One region of the Nitratireductor sp. OM-1 genome, then DNA from elsewhere that is predicted to be linked to it. Evidence: predicted binding sites of a transcription regulator. Region 1 holds the regulator's gene; each other region holds the start of a gene.
What was found. Region 1 encodes PhoB, which activates phosphate uptake and scavenging genes when phosphate is short. Its sites were predicted from a motif close to TGTCATNNANCTGTCAT; they were not measured.
Positions count from the first base shown of each region.

Region 2: the regulator PhoB is predicted to act here: its motif matches at 1,989-2,005, upstream of DEJ54_RS04700 (DUF2794 domain-containing protein).
Region 3: the regulator PhoB is predicted to act here: its motif matches at 2,833-2,849, upstream of DEJ54_RS07460 (PhoX family phosphatase).
Region 4: the regulator PhoB is predicted to act here: its motif matches at 2,385-2,401, upstream of DEJ54_RS15100 (esterase-like activity of phytase family protein).

Region 1 covers NZ_CP029208.1:781,677-785,887, reverse strand. Annotated here, with positions in the region: gene pstA (phosphate ABC transporter permease PstA) at 1-392, shown strand, start outside; gene pstB (phosphate ABC transporter ATP-binding protein PstB) at 407-1,222, shown strand; gene phoU (phosphate signaling complex protein PhoU) at 1,257-1,967, shown strand; gene phoB (phosphate regulon transcriptional regulator PhoB) at 2,004-2,690, shown strand; gene DEJ54_RS03660 (hypothetical protein) at 2,774-3,115, opposite strand; gene DEJ54_RS03655 (DUF1328 domain-containing protein) at 3,204-3,371, opposite strand; gene DEJ54_RS03650 (response regulator) at 3,504-4,211, opposite strand, start outside.
Region 2 covers NZ_CP029208.1:994,891-999,101, reverse strand. Annotated here, with positions in the region: gene DEJ54_RS04710 (Bax inhibitor-1/YccA family protein) at 98-838, shown strand; gene DEJ54_RS04705 (GNAT family N-acetyltransferase) at 929-1,501, shown strand; gene DEJ54_RS04700 (DUF2794 domain-containing protein) at 1,593-1,976, opposite strand; gene DEJ54_RS04695 (thioredoxin family protein) at 2,690-3,454, opposite strand; gene acnA (aconitate hydratase AcnA) at 3,618-4,211, opposite strand, start outside.
Region 3 covers NZ_CP029208.1:1,564,880-1,569,090, forward strand. Annotated here, with positions in the region: gene DEJ54_RS07455 (ion transporter) at 1-628, opposite strand, end outside; gene DEJ54_RS07460 (PhoX family phosphatase) at 877-2,757, opposite strand; gene DEJ54_RS07465 (RimK family protein) at 2,924-4,211, opposite strand, start outside.
Region 4 covers NZ_CP029208.1:3,144,989-3,149,199, reverse strand. Annotated here, with positions in the region: gene rpoC (DNA-directed RNA polymerase subunit beta') at 1-2,310, shown strand, start outside; gene DEJ54_RS15100 (esterase-like activity of phytase family protein) at 2,564-3,655, shown strand; gene DEJ54_RS15095 (transcriptional regulator) at 3,735-4,016, opposite strand.

The DNA of each region.
Region 1 (4,211 bases):
TCGCAACGCGCGCAGCGCTGCGGGCCGTGCCGCCCTCCATCCGTGCGGCAGCTCTCGGCCTCGGCGCTTCGCGCACCCAGACGGTGTTTCACCATGTGCTGCCGCTGGCCGCGCCCGGCATTCTCACGGGCACGATCATCGGTCTGGCGCAGGCGCTTGGCGAAACCGCACCGCTGCTTCTGATCGGCATGGTGGCCTTCGTGGCCGATTACCCGACCACGCCGCTCGATCCCGCTACGGCGCTGCCGGTTCAGATCTACATGTGGGCGAATGAGGCCGAACGCGCGTTTGTCGAGCGCACCTCGGGCGCTATCATGGTGTTGTTGCTGTTCCTCGCCGTGATGAACATTACCGCCATTATTCTGCGGCGGCGCGTCGAGCGTCGCTGGTAACGGAGTGGAAGGACATGAACATGCTCACTGATGCTGCTGTTGAAGAAGCACTGGATGCGAGCCAGAACTCGGACACCCTCAAGATGCGCGGTGAAGACGTCTGCGTCTTCTACGGCGAGAAACAGGCGCTGTTCGGCGTCAATCTCGACGTGCGCGAAAACCAGGTGACCGCGCTGATCGGCCCCTCGGGCTGTGGCAAATCCACGTTCCTGCGCTGCCTGAACCGCATGAACGACACGATCGACATTGCCCGGATCACCGGCAAGATCACGCTCGATGGCGAGGATATCTACGATCCCCGCATCGATGTGGTGGAGCTGCGCGCCCGGGTCGGCATGGTCTTCCAGAAGCCCAATCCGTTCCCCAAGTCGATCTACGAGAACATCGCCTACGGTCCGCGCATTCACGGTCTGGCGACGAAGAAGTCGGAGTTCGACGAGGTCGTGGAAGCGAGTCTCCAGAAGGCTGGCCTCTTCAATGAGGTGAAGGACCGCCTGCATGAGCCCGGCACCGGTCTTTCCGGTGGTCAGCAGCAGCGCTTATGCATCGCGCGCGCCATTGCCGTGTCGCCGGAAGTGATCCTGATGGACGAGCCCTGCTCGGCGCTCGATCCCATCGCCACCGCCAAGGTGGAAGAGCTGATTGACGAGCTGCGCGAGAACTACACGATCGTGATCGTCACGCACTCCATGCAGCAGGCGGCCCGCGTCTCGCAGCGCACGGCCATGTTCCACCTCGGCAATCTGGTCGAGGAAGGCCCGACGGACAAGATGTTCACCAATCCGGATGACAAGCGCACCCAGGATTACATCACCGGACGCTTCGGCTGACGGCGCGGCAAACGCACAGATAAGGAACCAGACCATGGGCGAGCACACAGTCAGCTCCTTCGATGAGGAACTCGGTGAAATCGACCGCCTCATCCGCGACATGGGCGATCTCTCCGGCGAGATGACGCGCGCTTCCACCAGGGCGCTGCTGCACTCCGATACGGCGCTTGCACAGCGCATCATCTCCGATGACACGATCATGGATGCCAAGCAGCGCGACCTTGATGAGCGCGCCATCACGCTCATCGCAAAGCGCCAGCCGATGGCGCAGGATCTGCGCAGCGTCGTGGGCGCCATCCGCATGGCGGCTGATCTCGAGCGCATCGGCGATCTGGCCAAGAACATTGCCAAGCGCGTCGGCGCCGTGGGCGAAAGCGCCACGCCGCGCACGCTTGCGCATTCCATCGACGCGATGGCCGGCCTCGTGCTGAAACAGGTCAATTCGGTGGTCGAGCACTATGTGGCGCGCAATGCCGAGGCGTTAATCCGGCTGCGCGACGAGGATGAGGAAATCGACATTCAGTACACGTCGGTTTTCCGCGAACTCCTCACCTACATGATGGAAGACCCGCGCAACATCACGGCCTGCACGCACCTCCTGTTCTGTGCGAAAAATCTTGAGCGTATCGGCGACCATGTGACCAATATCGCCGAAAATGCCTATTATGTGGTGACGGGGTCCCAGCTTCCGGTCCAGCGGCCGAAGCTTGACGAAACACAGATGACGGTCGAATCCGATGTCTAATCGGTCGTAGACTGCCCGAGGAGAATGCCTGCCATGATTGCCCCCAAGGTCATGGTCGTTGAAGACGACGAACCGCTTTGCGTCTTGCTCAAGTACAATCTGGAAGCCGAAGGCTATCAGGTCGAGATGATCTCTCGCGGCGATGAAGCCGAAGTGCGCCTGCAGGAAAACGTACCCGATCTGCTCGTTCTGGACTGGATGGTTCCGGCCGTTTCCGGCATCGAGCTGTGCCGCCGGCTGCGCATGCGCCCCGAAACGGAGCGCCTGCCGATCATCATGCTCACCGCCCGTGGCGAGGAAAGCGACCGCGTGCGCGGCCTTTCAACCGGCGCGGACGACTATCTGGTGAAGCCTTTCTCGACGCCGGAATTCGTGGCGCGTGTTCGCGCGCTTCTGCGGCGCGCGAAGCCGGAAGTGCTCTCGACGGTTCTTTCGGTCGGGGACATCGTACTCGACCGTGAATCGCACCGTGTCTATCGCCGCAAGAACGAGATCCGTCTTGGACCGACAGAGTTCCGCCTCCTGGAATTCATGATGCAGCATCCCGGCCGCGTCTTCTCGCGCAGCCAGCTGCTCGACAATGTCTGGGGCGAGACGATCTATATCGACGAGCGCACCGTGGACGTGCATGTGGGCCGGCTGCGCAAGGCCGTGAACCACGGGCGTCTGCCCGATGTGATCCGCACCATTCGCGGCGCGGGCTATGCGATCCGCGAAGCCTGACAGACGCGATACAGTCATTAAAAAAGCCCCGGTTCGACCGGGGCTTTTTTGTTGAAGCTCTTCGCCCGTTATTTCGTGGCCCGTTATTTCGTGGCGGCGTGTCCGGGACGGGCATGCTCGTTCTGCGCCACGGCAAAGCTCGTCACCGGCTCGATGGAGGCGGTCAGCTCGCCATTGCTGGTGATGTCCCACTCCAGGATCGCATCGTCATAGACAAGTGCGGGATCCACATAGACACAGGTGGCGAGAACCTGCGGCGCTTCGGTTTCCAGCTCGCGCATTGCAACCGGCTTCTCCGCCTCGCACTCCTCAAACGTCTCGTAGACCGGGGTGGGGGCGGGCAGTTCCTGGCATTCGCGCGTGTCGCCGGCCCCCACATTGCCTGAGCAGCCGACAATCAAAAGAAGTGCAGCGATGTGTTCCATGGCTTTCTCCTTTCATTGTCTTCACGAAACGGAAGCCATGGATGGTCCGGTTCGCTTATGCCGCATTCGTTTATGTGTGCGTCGCCGTTTAGCGACCGCGTTTCAGAAGGCCCATGATCAGCGAGATCGCGAGCAGGGCGAGGAAGATGTAGAAGAGGATCTGCGCAATGCCTGCCGAAGCGCCGGCAATTCCGCCGAAACCGAGTGCGCCGGCGATGATCGCGACGACAAGGAATATCAGGGCCCAGTATAGCATTCTGTCTCTCCGTTTAGTTATGCCGGTTAAACGTCTGGCACTCGGATTTGGTTCCGCCGGAGAGATTTTGGGCAAAAGAAAAGCCGCCCGGAGGCGGCTTTTTTGAGAAACGCGTGAAGAAGCGGGGGCGTGTCAGGCCGCCGCGTGCGCCTGCTGATCGAAGAAGAGCGCCTGGCTGATGAGCGCCTTGACCATTTCCGGGCTGAACGGCTTGGTCACAAGGAAGGTCGGTTCCGGGCGCTCGCCCGTCAGAAGCCGCTCGGGGAAGGCGGTGATGAAGATGACCGGTACGGTGGCCGCGTCGAGGATCTCGTTCACCGCATCAAGGCCTGAACTGCCATCGGCAAGCTGAATGTCGGCCAGCACCATTTTCGGCTGCGTCTTGGCAAACATTTCGACCGCCTGCTTGTGGGTGCGGGCCGTGCCGACCACGCGATGCCCGAGGCTTTCGACCATTTCCTCGATGTCCATGGCGATCAGGGGCTCGTCCTCGATGATGAGGATGTCTGTCGCCACCTGACGGGAAATCTCCTCGCTGGCTTCGCGCAGCATCGTGTTGATGCCTTTCATATCCGTCTCGAGAATTTCCGCAGCCTCTTCCGGCCGGAAATTCTCGACGGCCACCAGCAGGAAGGCCTGACGCGGACGGGGCGCGAGCGAAGAAAGGTTGCTCATGGCCCGCTTTTCCCATGCCGAGCTCGGCATGCCTTCGGGGACCGGAACGTCCAGCGTTTCGAACAGCGATGTGAAGAGCCTGAAGAGGGCGATCTTGTCGGTCGATGCCTCGGGAAAGATGCTCGTATCGGCGATCAACGCTTCAAGCGTCGCAGCCACCAGTGC
Region 2 (4,211 bases), 210 kb from region 1:
CTGACATCATATTTGCATTACGCATGCTGGTATCCCGCCAGCGGCGCACGGTCGTATGGCCGTCACCCGACGGGATTAAAGCCAGAAAGGGATAATTATGGCTGACCTTCGTAACTATCAGGCCCGCGCAACGCCCGGCGTACGCGCGGACGCGGCCATCGACGAGGGCCTGCGCGCCTACATGATTCGCGTCTACAACCTTATGGCGCTTGGCCTGGCCATCACCGGTCTTGCAGCCTTTGGTGCATTCAATCTCGCCATCGCGGATGGCCAGCTGACCGCATTCGGCCAGCTCATCTACGCCAGCGCCTTCCGCTGGGTTGTCATCCTCGCACCGCTCGCGCTGGTGTTCTTCCTCAGCTTCCGCATTCAGAACATGAGTGTCGCGGCTGCGCAGACGACATTCTGGGTCTATTCGGGCCTCGTGGGTCTTTCCCTGTCGACGATCTTCCTCGTCTACACGGGTGAGAGCATCGTCCGCACCTTCTTCATCACCGCCGCATCGTTCGGCGCGCTGTCGCTCTGGGGTTACACGACCAAGCGTGACCTCTCGGGCATGGGCTCGTTCCTGTTCATGGGTCTGATCGGCATCATCATTGCCTCGATCGTGAACATCTTCCTCGGCTCGTCCGCGCTGCAGTTCGCCATCTCGGTGATCGGTGTGCTGGTGTTCGCCGGCCTCACGGCTTACGACACCCAGCAGATCAAGGAGATGTACTACGAGGGCGACGACGCCACCGTGTCCGGCCGCAAGGCAATCATGGGCGCCCTGCGTCTCTACCTCGACTTCATCAACCTGTTCATGTTCATGCTGCAGTTCCTCGGCAATCGCGAGTAGCGGGCGCTGAACTTTGAACGACGATACGAAAGGGCGGCTCTCGGGCCGCCCTTTTCTTTGATCCGGTTTCCCAAAAGGCGTTTTTGCTCCATGCCGCTCACCATCCGCCCCGCCAGTCTCGATGACGCGCCCGCCATCACCCGCATCTACGCCCATGCCGTGAACGAAGGCACGGCAAGTTATGAGCTTGATCCGCCGGGCGAGGCCGAGATGCGTGAGCGCATGAGCGCGCTCCTCGGCAGCGGCTATCCCTATCTGGTGGCGGAGGAGGAGGGCGTGCTGCTTGGCTATGCCTATGCGGGGCCGTTTCGCCCGCGCCGCGCCTATCGTTTCATGGTGGAGGATTCCGTCTATCTCGACCCGCAGGCGCAGGGGCGCGGTATCGGCCGCACTCTGCTCGAAGCGCTGGTCGAGGCCTGCACGCAGTGCGGGTTCCGCCAGATCGTTGCGGTCATTGGCGATGGCTCGGAAACCAGCGCTTCAGTCAAGCTGCACCGGGCCATGGGGTTCGAGGATGCAGGGGTGCTGCGCGGCAGCGGGTTCAAGCATGGCCGCTGGCTCGACACGGTGTTCATGCAGCGCACGCTGAATGCGGGAACGAACACGCCACCCGATCCACAATCGCTCCCCGAGCGGCTGTTTCGTGGTGAGGCTGTGGGCTGACCCAAGGGGGCAGACCGAGGGGGCAGACCGCCATGCGTCCGGGCGGACGCACAAAGGCGATCCAGACCAGCGTTGCTCCAGCCGGCTTTGCTCAGGTGACCAGCTTGAGCTTCTTGTCGAACACGGCGAGCACCCGCGTCAGTTCGTGCCCGCGCTTCAGGATCGCGCCGGTGGCCGCAACCACACTGTATGCGCCCTGCTTACGCGTGAGCTTGGGGTCTTTCACGATCTGGAAAAGGGGCACTTCGCTGGTGCGTCGGAAAACGGAGAAGATGGCCCGGTCCTTCAGGTGGTCGATTGCATAATCGCGCCACTCCCCGGCGGCGACCATGCGCCCGTAGATGCGAAGAATCTGGTCCAGTTCGCGCCGGTCGAAGGTTACGGGAAGGCTGGAGCGCGCACGGCGCTCTTCATGCAGCGGGATCAGTATCCCGGAGCTGTCCCTATCCTCCCCGGCGCTGCCGTAATCGCTCATTGGCTAAACCTCATGACGATTTGGTGACACGAAAGGTTCGCCCGCCATAGCCGGAAATGCAAGCCCTGCCTTCCTTCCCGGCTTACGATCCAGACTGTCCAGAGGCATCGGGGCAACCGAAAAACCGGTCTCCACTGTCTCGGTCCGATGCTCAGGCCGCGCGGGAAAGGTTGGAAAAGCCTGTTAACCTTTCTTGATGCCGTGCTATATTCGGAGTGGTTAGACCATCCCCGACATTTTGCCGACGCATGTTTTGTGAACCTGCAAGCCACTATCGTTAGCCGGTAGTCACAAATCGGGACCGTTTGTCGGAATTGGTGATGACGTGCCTTTTTCTCGACACATTTTGTCCAAGCTCACGCCCCATTGTGCCGCGACGATCCGACCGTTGCCTGAGACGGTTCGGTCCGGACACGGATCCCGAAAACCCCAAGCCCCCCCGCCCTCGGGGTCATGACCGGATCGAACCAACTCGGATCTCCGAGCCGGGCAACGGTCCCAAAAGATCAAAACCGGTGCTGAATGATTCAGCACCGGTTTTTCTTTTGGGACCACCGGGTTTTTTGACTTACGGGGTTGGCTCACGGGGTGCCCATGCTTGGCTCACGGGGTGCCCATGCTTGGCTCACGGGGTGCCCATGCTTGGCTCACGGGGTGCCCATGCTTGGCTCACGGGGTGCCCATGCTTGGTTCATGGGGTGCCCGTGCCTGGTTCATGGGGTGATTGCGACAGCGCCGAGGATGGCGCCCGGCCTTCCTTCCCTGTCGACGCGCTGGAGAAGCAGCGCGCAGCCATTGCCTTTCTTCACCAGCTCGCTCTTGGGCATTTCGAAGCTCTTGGCCGTTCCGTCCCACATGCCGATTGTCTGGATCTGGTTCACCGCGTTGCGATATTCGATGGTGCGGCCCCGGTTCTCTCCGGCGCGGATCTCCACCGTCGCGCGTGGCGCAAAGTCGACAAAGACCAGATGCGCGTCGAGCAGCTCGTTGCCCGCGTCGCCGCGAAATGCGCCGACTTCGACGAGAATGGTGTCGCCCCTGTCCTGAAGCGACAGATCCACCTGTAGCCCGTCCGGCGTGCCGGCCATGCTGTCGAGCGATGCGGTCACCCTGCTCCTGTCCGCGCCGTTCATGTCGGTGCGGCCATTCACGATCATCTGTGGCGTGTAGACGGAGGCTTTCTGGAGAGAGCGCGCATAGTTCTTCTGCCGCGCGGTGTTCGCGGCGCTGCCAAGCGCATCGCGCCAGCCCAGATAGTCCCAGTAATCGACGTGATAGGCGAGGGAGATGACGTCGTCCCTTTCCGCCAGTTCGCTGAGCAGCGCATCCGCTGGCGGGCAGGAGCTGCAGCCCTGACTGGTAAACAGCTCGACCACACCGACCGGCCGCGCCATCTCCTGGGCGCCGGCAATGCCGGTAAGGGCGTAGAAGCCTGCAACCGCCGCCAGCAGCTGGCGGCGCGTGGTGAGCCAAGTCATCTGTACTCCGTTCGGAAACTGAACCCGATCCTGTTTTCAGGCACTATAGGTGGCGGGCGGGCTCAACAAGAAGTCACGTTCCGGTGAGGAAATGCAGCCGGAAACAAAAAAGACCGCCGGCGTTTCCGCCGACGGTCTGTCTCAGGCAGGTGGCAGACCTGGATTATGCAGCCAGGTCGCGCAGCACGTACTGCAGGATGCCGCCATTCTTGAAGTACTCGAGCTCGTCGAGCGTATCGATGCGGCAGAGCAGCGGAACCTCTTTCACCGAACCATCGGCAAAGGTGACCTTGGCGTTGACCTTGGCGCGGGGCTTGAGCGTCTCAAGACCCTCGATGCTCACCGTCTCGTCGCCCTTCAGGCCAAGCTTCTCCCAGCTCGTTTCTTCAGCGAAGACGAACGGGATGACGCCCATGCCCACCAGGTTGGAGCGGTGGATGCGCTCGTAGCTCTCTGCGATCACGGCGCGGACGCCGAGCAGGTTCGTGCCCTTGGCAGCCCAGTCGCGCGAGGAGCCATTGCCGTATTCGCCACCGGCGAACACCACCAGCGGAACACCTTCCTTGCGGTATTCCATGGCTGCGTCGTAGATCGACATCTCTTCCTTGGAAGGATAGTGGATCGTGTAGCCGCCCTCGGTGCCGTTCTCGCCCAGCATGTGGTTGCGGATGCGGATGTTGGCGAAGGTGCCGCGCATCATGACTTCATGGTTGCCGCGACGCGTGCCGTACTGGTTGAAGTCGACAACGCCCACGCC
Region 3 (4,211 bases), 780 kb from region 1:
TGAGCACCGTGAAGGTGGTGGAGACGATGAAGGGGATGAAGAACATCCAGGCAAGCGGATAGACTTCCATCACCGGCCGCACGATGCCCATCGACCAGCTTTCCAGCGTCATGATCTGGAACAGCGAATAGGCCGAATGACCGATCGTGCCGAACCAGTCTGGGAAGGATGCGCCGAAAAGCTTCGTCGCCATCACGGCGAACACGTAATAAACGAGGCCCAGAAGCAGCATGATGGAGCCCATGCCGGGCAGCGCCGCGACAAGGCCGCCAACGACCCTGCGCAGCGACGGCACCATGCTGACCAGCCGCAACACACGCAGAATGCGCAGGGCGCGCAGCACCGAGAGGCCGGCCGTTGCCGGCACCAGCGCGATGCCCACGATCAAGAGATCGAAGATGCGCCAGGGATCGCGGAAGAAATTCTTCTGGTAGACCGCGAAGCGCGCCATGAGTTCCAGCACGAAGACGCCGAGGATTGCCCGGTCGATCGTCAGCAGCAGCGGGCCAACGGCGGCCATGGCGCGCTCTGAGGTTTCGAGCCCGAGCGTGACGGCGTTGATGACGATGAGGACGGTGATGACCGCCTCGAAACGGCGGGATTCAATCAGGCTCTTGAGCGCTTGCACGGTGTGGTGATCCGGTTGGTGAATTGCATTATGCGGGGCGGCTGACAGGTGGGGTGGAAATGTGTCTGCGTCAAGCCGTCATAAACGGCTCGTTTTGAAACGAAAAGGGCTGGCTGTTGCGCCCGGTGCGGCTCGACCGTGCGATGAGTGGGGTTAAGCGGGATGGTGCGCCATCTGCGAATTCGCCCCCCATGCAAAAGGGGACGCCCCGCAGGACGTCCCCTCTGTGATCTGCAGGCAGTGGGCAATCAGCCGATGGCCTGGCCATCTTCGCGCCAGACCGCGATGACCGCCGAGCGCGGCTTGCCGTTTCCGTCCGGCCAGTTGCCGCCCGGATGCTGGATGCCGACAAAGGCGACCTTGCCGTCCGGCGACCAGCTGAGGCCGGTCACTTCCGCGCCATTCGGCGCGGTCAGGAAGCGGGCGATCTCGCCGGTTTCGGGATTGCCGACCAGCATCTGGTTGTTGCCCTGGCCAGCGAACTCGCCTTCATTGCTGTCGTCGCCGTCGGTCTGGATCCACAGCATGCCATCGGAGGAGAAGGCCATGCCGTCGGGCGAGTTGAACATGTTGCCTTCGTTGACGTTTTCCGAGCCGGCATAGACGTTGTCGTAGACGGTCGGGTTGCCGGCCATGACGTAGAGATCCCAGGTGAAGCCGTCTGCGCCATGGTCTTCGCCAGCCGGGCGCCAGCGCACGATCTGACCGTAATTGTTTGTCTCACGCGGGTTGGGGCCGCCGACGGGCTGTTCATCACCGCCGGCATTGGCCTTCACGCCACGGTTCTTGTTGTTGGTGAGGGCGCAATACACCTCCACGCGCAGCGGGTTTGCGGCAACCCATTCGGGGCGGTCCATGGTGGTCGCGCCGACCTTGGAGCCAGCCATGCGCGAGAACACCAGAATGTCCGCCAGTTCCATGCCCGTGCTTTCCGGGGTCAGCGGCAGCCACTCGCCGGTCATGTCGTCATTGAACTTTGCGACATAAAGCGTGCCGTTCGACAGCAGGCCGTCGGTCGGCTGGCCTTCGGCCCAGCTCTTGTCGGAGACATATTTGTAGATGAACTCGCCGCGCTCGTCGTCGCCCATATAGACCACGATGCGTCCGTCGGCGGCCTGCACCATCTCGGCGTTCTCGTGCTTGAAGCGGCCGAGCGCCGTATGCTTGACCGGGGTGGAGGACGGGTCTAACGGGTTGATTTCCGTGACCCAGCCATGGCGGTTCGGCTCGTTGGGCTCTTTTGCGAGGTCGAAGCGCTCTTCGAACTTTTCGTAGGCGTAACGGCCTTCGCCGCCGATGCCGTAGCGCTTTTCGCCTTCGGTGGCTTCACGCTCGGCGGTCGTACCGAAATAACCGTTGAAGTTTTCTTCGCAGGTCAGATAGGTGCCCCAGAGCGTCTTGCCGGAGCCGCAATTGTTCATCGTGCCCTTGGGCGAAACGCCTTCAGGATCTGCGTTGGTCTTGACCAGATCGGAGCCGGCGGCGGGGCCGTCCATGGTCATCTGCGTTTCATGGGTGATGCGACGGTTGTAGGGGCTGTCGAGCACGACTTCATAGCCGTCGCCGCTGTCGGCGATCTCGAGCACGGTGACACCCTGCATGTTCTTGAGAAGACGCACTTCATCGGCGTTCTGCGGCATGCCTTCGGAGGCGGCCGGCAGGTTGATCTTCGGATTCACATATTCCGAATTGATCGCAAGGATCGTCTTGTCGCCGTCGACGAAAGTTTCCATGCCGTCGGTGTTCTCACCGAACACCTTGTCGGACATGTCGACGGACACGCCCGTTTCCGGCGAATAGGCGCCCTCGGCTTCCTTGAAAAGTGGGTCGCCCCAGCGCACCAGCGTCTTCCAGGCGTAGCCTTTCGGGACGTGAATGTCGTGGTCGGTGGCGATGCCAATCGGCTCGAACGCGAAGGCCGAGACTTGCGCCTTTGCGGAGGTGGTGGAGGAGAGAACTCCGCTGCCCATCACGGCTGCGGCAGAGCCGAAGGCAAGCACGCCGCCCAGAAAGCCACGGCGCGAAATGGCGCGCTCGACAACCGCATCGAAGCCATTGGCATCGGGGCGGGGATCGCGCATTTCATCGAATTCATCCCAGGAGAGACTGACGATATCCTGCTTTTTCATGACGGCATTCCTCTGGCTTTGTGCTGGACCGAGCCGACCTGTCTCGGCAAATGCCCAGACTCCTAGCGGAGGCGTGCGACGGTGATTTGACAGCCGGTGGAAAGTCGCGGGCCTGAGGGCCTCAACCCCGGCCAGTCGGGCAGGTGACTGGCCGCAGAGATGTTTTTCAGCGCTCCAGACGGTCGATGAACCACTGTGTCAGACGGGTCCAGACTTCGTCTTTCTCTCCGGCATCCTCGCAGCCGTGATCCAGATTGGGATTGTCGTTGACCTCGATGACGTGAATGCCCTCCGGTGTCGCCTTGATGTCGACGCCGTAGAGGCCGCTTCCGATACAGCGGGCGGCGCGCACTGCGGTATCGAGAACGTTAGCCGGCGTTTCGGTCAGTCGGAACGAGCGGAAGCCCCCTTCGTCGGGACGCCCCTGCCGCTCGTGATTGACGATCTGCCAGTGCTTCTTCGCCATGAGATACTGCACGGAGAAGAGGGGCTCGCCATCGAGGACACCGATGCGCCAGTCAAACGCGGTCGGCAGGAATTTCTGCGCGATGAGAAGATCGGAATCTTCCAGCCATTTCATCGCCAGTGTTTTCAATTCGGCCATGTTCGAGGCCTTCTTCACGCCGCGCGAAAACGAGCTGTCCGGCGTTTTGAGCACCAGCGGAAAACCCAGCAGGTCAGCCGCGCGTTCAAGATCGGCGGGGCCGGCAATCATCACGGTCGGCGGAACCGCCACGCGGTGCGTTGCCATCAGCTCGTTCAGGTAGACCTTGTTGGTGCAGCGGATCATCGAGAGAGGATCGTCGATGACCGGCATCCCTTCCTGCTGCGCGCGGCGTGCAAACCGATATGTGTGGTTGGAGATGGACGTTGTCTCGCGGATAAAAAGTGCATCGAAATTTGCCAGCCGCGGCAGATCCTTCCGGGTGATCGGCTCCACCTCCACCCCCATCCGGGCAGCAATGCGCGACCAGTGCTTCAACGAGGCCACGCTCGATGGCGGCAGTTCCTCGCGCGGGTCGATCAGCGTTGCGAAACTGTAGCGTGCCGGAACGCGGGTGCGGCTGTCGCGCCACTGCCGGCTGGTATAGCTGTGCAGGGAGGCGGTGAAGCGTTCTTTCTCCGCCGCGCTCATGCGCGATAGCGGGCGAAAGCCGATGCGCGTGATCGTCGCCCATTCTCCGTTCTTGATGGCGACTTCGAGCGCGGGAGCGCGAAACCAGTCGAACAGGAGTTTTGCAAACCGCTCCCAGCCCCTGTCGGGACCAATGCCAAAGAACACGCTGACGCTTGCAGGGAAGGCGCCGCCTGTCTCCGCCCGGCAGCGATTGAGCGCCTGCTCCAGTTCGGGAAGTGCGTTTTCATAGAGTTTGCGCGCCGACAGGTCGATCATGGTTTCGACCGAGGGAATGACGCGATGGCCGCGAGAGCTCGCCAGAAGCGATGCATAATAT
Region 4 (4,211 bases), 1.6 Mb from region 1:
CACGCTTGCCGCGCCGGCATTTCCTTCGGCAAGGACGACATGGTCATTCCGGACACCAAGGAAAACCTGGTGGCCGAGACAGAGGCGCTCGCGAAGGAATACGAGCAGCAGTACAATGACGGCCTGATCACCCAGGGCGAGAAGTACAACAAGGTCGTCGACGCCTGGGCCAAGTGCTCGGAAAAGGTCGCCGACGAGATGATGAAGCGCATTAAGGCGGTCGAATTCGACGATGACGGTCGCCAGAAGCCGATGAACTCGGTCTACATGATGTCGCACTCCGGTGCCCGTGGTTCGCCGGCGCAGATGCGTCAGCTTGCCGGCATGCGCGGCCTGATGGCCCGTCCGGATGGCTCCATCATTGAGACGCCGATCATCTCGAACTTCAAGGAAGGCCTGACCGTGATGGAGTACTTCAACTCCACCCACGGCGCCCGTAAGGGTCTGGCCGACACGGCTCTGAAGACGGCTAACTCGGGTTACCTGACCCGCCGTCTGGTTGACGTGGCTCAGGACTGCATTGTCACCGTGCCGGATTGCGGCACCGACAAGGGCCTGACCATGCAGCCGATCGTCGACGCCGGTCAGGTGGTTGCTTCCATCGGCCAGCGCGTGCTGGGCCGTACCGCGCTTGATGACATCATCAACCCGGCAACCGAAGAAGTCATCGTTGCTGCCGGTCGTCTGATCGACGAGCGTGACGTTGAAGCCATCGAGAAGGCAGGCATCCAGTCCGTCCGCATCCGCTCGGCGCTGACCTGTGAAGTGCGCGTCGGCGTCTGCGCGGTCTGCTACGGCCGTGACCTTGCACGCGGTACGCCGGTCAACATCGGTGAAGCTGTCGGCGTCATCGCCGCTCAGTCGATCGGTGAACCGGGCACGCAGCTCACCATGCGTACCTTCCACATGGGTGGTACGGCGCAGGTGGTCGACCAGTCGTTCCTCGAAGCTTCCTTCGAAGGCACGGTCAAGGTTCGCAACCGCAATGTGGTGCGCAACTCTGAAGGCGATCTCATCGTGATGGGCCGTAACATGGCGGTTCTCATCATGGACGAGAACGGCGAGGAACGTGCAAGCCACCGCCTGACCTACGGTTCGCGTCTGTTCATCGACGAGGGCGACAAGGTGAAGCGCGGTCAGCGTATCTCCGAGTGGGATCCCTACACCCGTCCGATGCTCACCGAAGTGGAAGGCACCGTGGCGTTCGAGGATCTGGTGGATGGCGTGTCGGTTCAGGAAACCGCCGACGAATCCACCGGTATCACGAAGCGCGAGGTCATCGACTGGCGTTCGACGCCGCGCGGCACCGACCTGAAGCCGGCTCTGACGATCCTCGACTCCAAGGGCAAGATCTCCAAGCTTGCTCGTGGTGGCGACGCGCGGTTCCTGCTTTCGGTGGAAACGGTTCTCTCCGTGGAGCCGGGCTCCAAGGTGATGCCGGGCGACGTGATTGCACGTATCCCGACCGAAAGTGCCCGTACGAAGGACATTACCGGTGGTCTGCCGCGCGTTGCGGAACTGTTCGAGGCCCGTCGTCCGAAGGATCACGCCATCATCGCCGAGATCGATGGTACGGTTCGCTTCGGCCGCGACTACAAGAACAAGCGCCGCATCATCATCGAGCCGCATGACGCGACTCTGGAGCCTGCGGAATACCTCATTCCCAAGGGCAAGCCGTTCCATCTTCAGGACGGCGACCAGATCGAGAAGGGCGACTTCATTCTCGACGGCAACCCGGCGCCGCACGACATCCTGGCGATCAAGGGCGTGGAGGCTCTGGCTTCCTACCTGGTCAACGAAATCCAGGAGGTCTATCGCTTGCAGGGCGTGTTGATCAACGACAAGCACATCGAGGTGATCGTTCGCCAGATGCTGCAGAAGATCGAGATTACGGCACAGGGCGACTCGACCTATATTCCGGGCGATCACGTCGACTCCGTGGAGTTCGACGAGGTCAACGACCGGTTGGTGGAAGAGGGCAAGAAGCCTGCCGAGGGCCAGCCGGTCCTGCTCGGCATCACCAAGGCTTCGCTGCAGACGCCGTCCTTCATCTCCGCGGCCTCCTTCCAGGAGACCACCCGCGTGCTGACCGAGGCGGCTGTTGCCGGCAAGGTCGACACGCTGCAGGGCCTGAAGGAAAACGTCATCGTCGGTCGCCTGATCCCGGCCGGTACGGGTGGCGCGATGAGCCAGGTTCGCCGGATTGCGCGCTCGCGCGACGATCTGATCCTGGACGAGCGTCGCAAGACCTCGGGCGTGGAAATGGCCGATCCGATGATCGCCGACATGACGACGAGTGCTGCCGAGTAATCGGCAGACCTCTTCTCAGAGAATGCAGAAGCCGGGCCTTGTGCCCGGCTTTTCTTTTGGCAGTCCACCGCCATCGTCGCGTGTCTGTCACCCGGCTGCATCATGAGGTTCTCCAGATCGCCGTGCGTTCATCCGGACGCACAAAGGGCGATCCAAACCATCGATGGAGCGTCGGATAAGCCGAAAACCGGTTTCGGTTCTTCGGTCCGATGCTCTGGAGGCGCATTCGCGCCCGGTTCACGGAGAAGACCTCATGTTCAGGAAATTAGTGCTCGCTGCCGCATTGTCCGTTTCGGCGCAGTCTCTGGCTCATGCCGAAGCCATGATGAAGCCCGCTTATCTCGGCGAAATCGTCCTCCCCAGCGGTCTCATGATCTCCGGTGTCGAGTTCGGCGGCATTTCCGGCCTGGACTACGACGCGGATGCGGATCTGTTCTATGCGATTTCGGACGACCGGTCGGAGAAAGCGCCGGCGCGCTTCTACCGTCTGAAGCTTGTGATCGAGGAAGACGGCGTGAAGGGCGTCGACATTGTTTCGAGCCATGTGCTGCAGGGTGAGAATGGCGAGCCCTTCGCGGCCAAGACGATCGATCCCGAAGCGATCCGCTACGATGGTGCGCGCCAGAGCGTGTTCTGGTCGAGCGAACGGGATGCCAAAGGCAATCCGACGCTCTTTGAGGCCAAACCGGACGGCGCGTTCAAGCGCAGTTTCGCGGTCCCCGGCGCTTATCTTCCCGATGAGGCCGGCGAGCGCGGCACTCGCAACAATCTGGCGTTCGAGGGACTGACGCTTTCGGTCGATGGAGAGACCATCTGGGTCGCGACCGAGAATGCGCTCGTTCAGGACGGACCGAAAGCGACGCTTGAGGCGGGAAGCCCTTCGCGTATCCTTGGTTTCAACGTCGAAAGCGGCGAGCCGGTTGCCGAATATGTCTACGAAACCGGAACGATCCACCAGAAGTCGGAAACCGAGCCTTACTATAACGACAATGGTCTGACGGAGATCCTCGAGATCGACGCCGGCACGTTTCTCGCGGTCGAGCGCTCCTTTGCGCTGGGGACCGGAAACGAGATCAATCTCTATCGGGTCGAAACGGCGGGTGCGACCGATATTCTCGGTGCTGACAGCATCGCAGACCGCGATGTCACGCCGGTCAGCAAGACGCATGTTCTGAAGATCGGGGAAGGGGACTTCGGTCTCGACGTGGACAACATCGAATCCCTGACCTGGGGGCCCGTCATTGCTGGCCGGAAGACGCTGGTTCTGGCATCCGACAACAATTTCAACCCGAACGGCCAGTTCACCCAGTTCGTGGTGTTCGCCCTGGATGCGCCTTCTCAGTAAAGCGGGACGACTGAGGCTCGCTCATAAAGAAGAAGCCCGGCGCGATGGCCGGGCTTCCTGTCTCTGATCCGTGAAGGGGTCAGACCGGTTCGTCGAAGGTGACGATTGCGATCTCGCCTTCAAGCGCTCCCTGCCAGGCCGACAGGTGTGGTTCTTCATCGGGCTCGCCCTGCATGTCGCCGATCTGGTCCAGCTCGGCTTCCGCGTAGCCTTCGCGCGCGAGGGCTTCCAGCGCCAGCCGCACCGCCGTGTCGTCGTCCGGGGCCTGCAGCATGATATGCACGCCCTCGCTCTCATCACCCTTTTCGCGCCAGACCCGGCCGGTGATGATGGTGACGGGGCGATGTTCAGATTCGCTCATGGTGATTCCTGATTCTTGCCAACCGGCAATCGCTTACTATATGAAGCCTGCTTCTCGCATGCGGGATTGGAGAATGACAGAGATGGAGCGCCGTTTTGGTTCGAAATGGCGCTGTTTCGGGAAATAATCTGTCGTTTTAACCCTGTCTGGCTCGGCGATGGCCTGCGGTACAAGATAATCCTGGCGGCGGGGTTG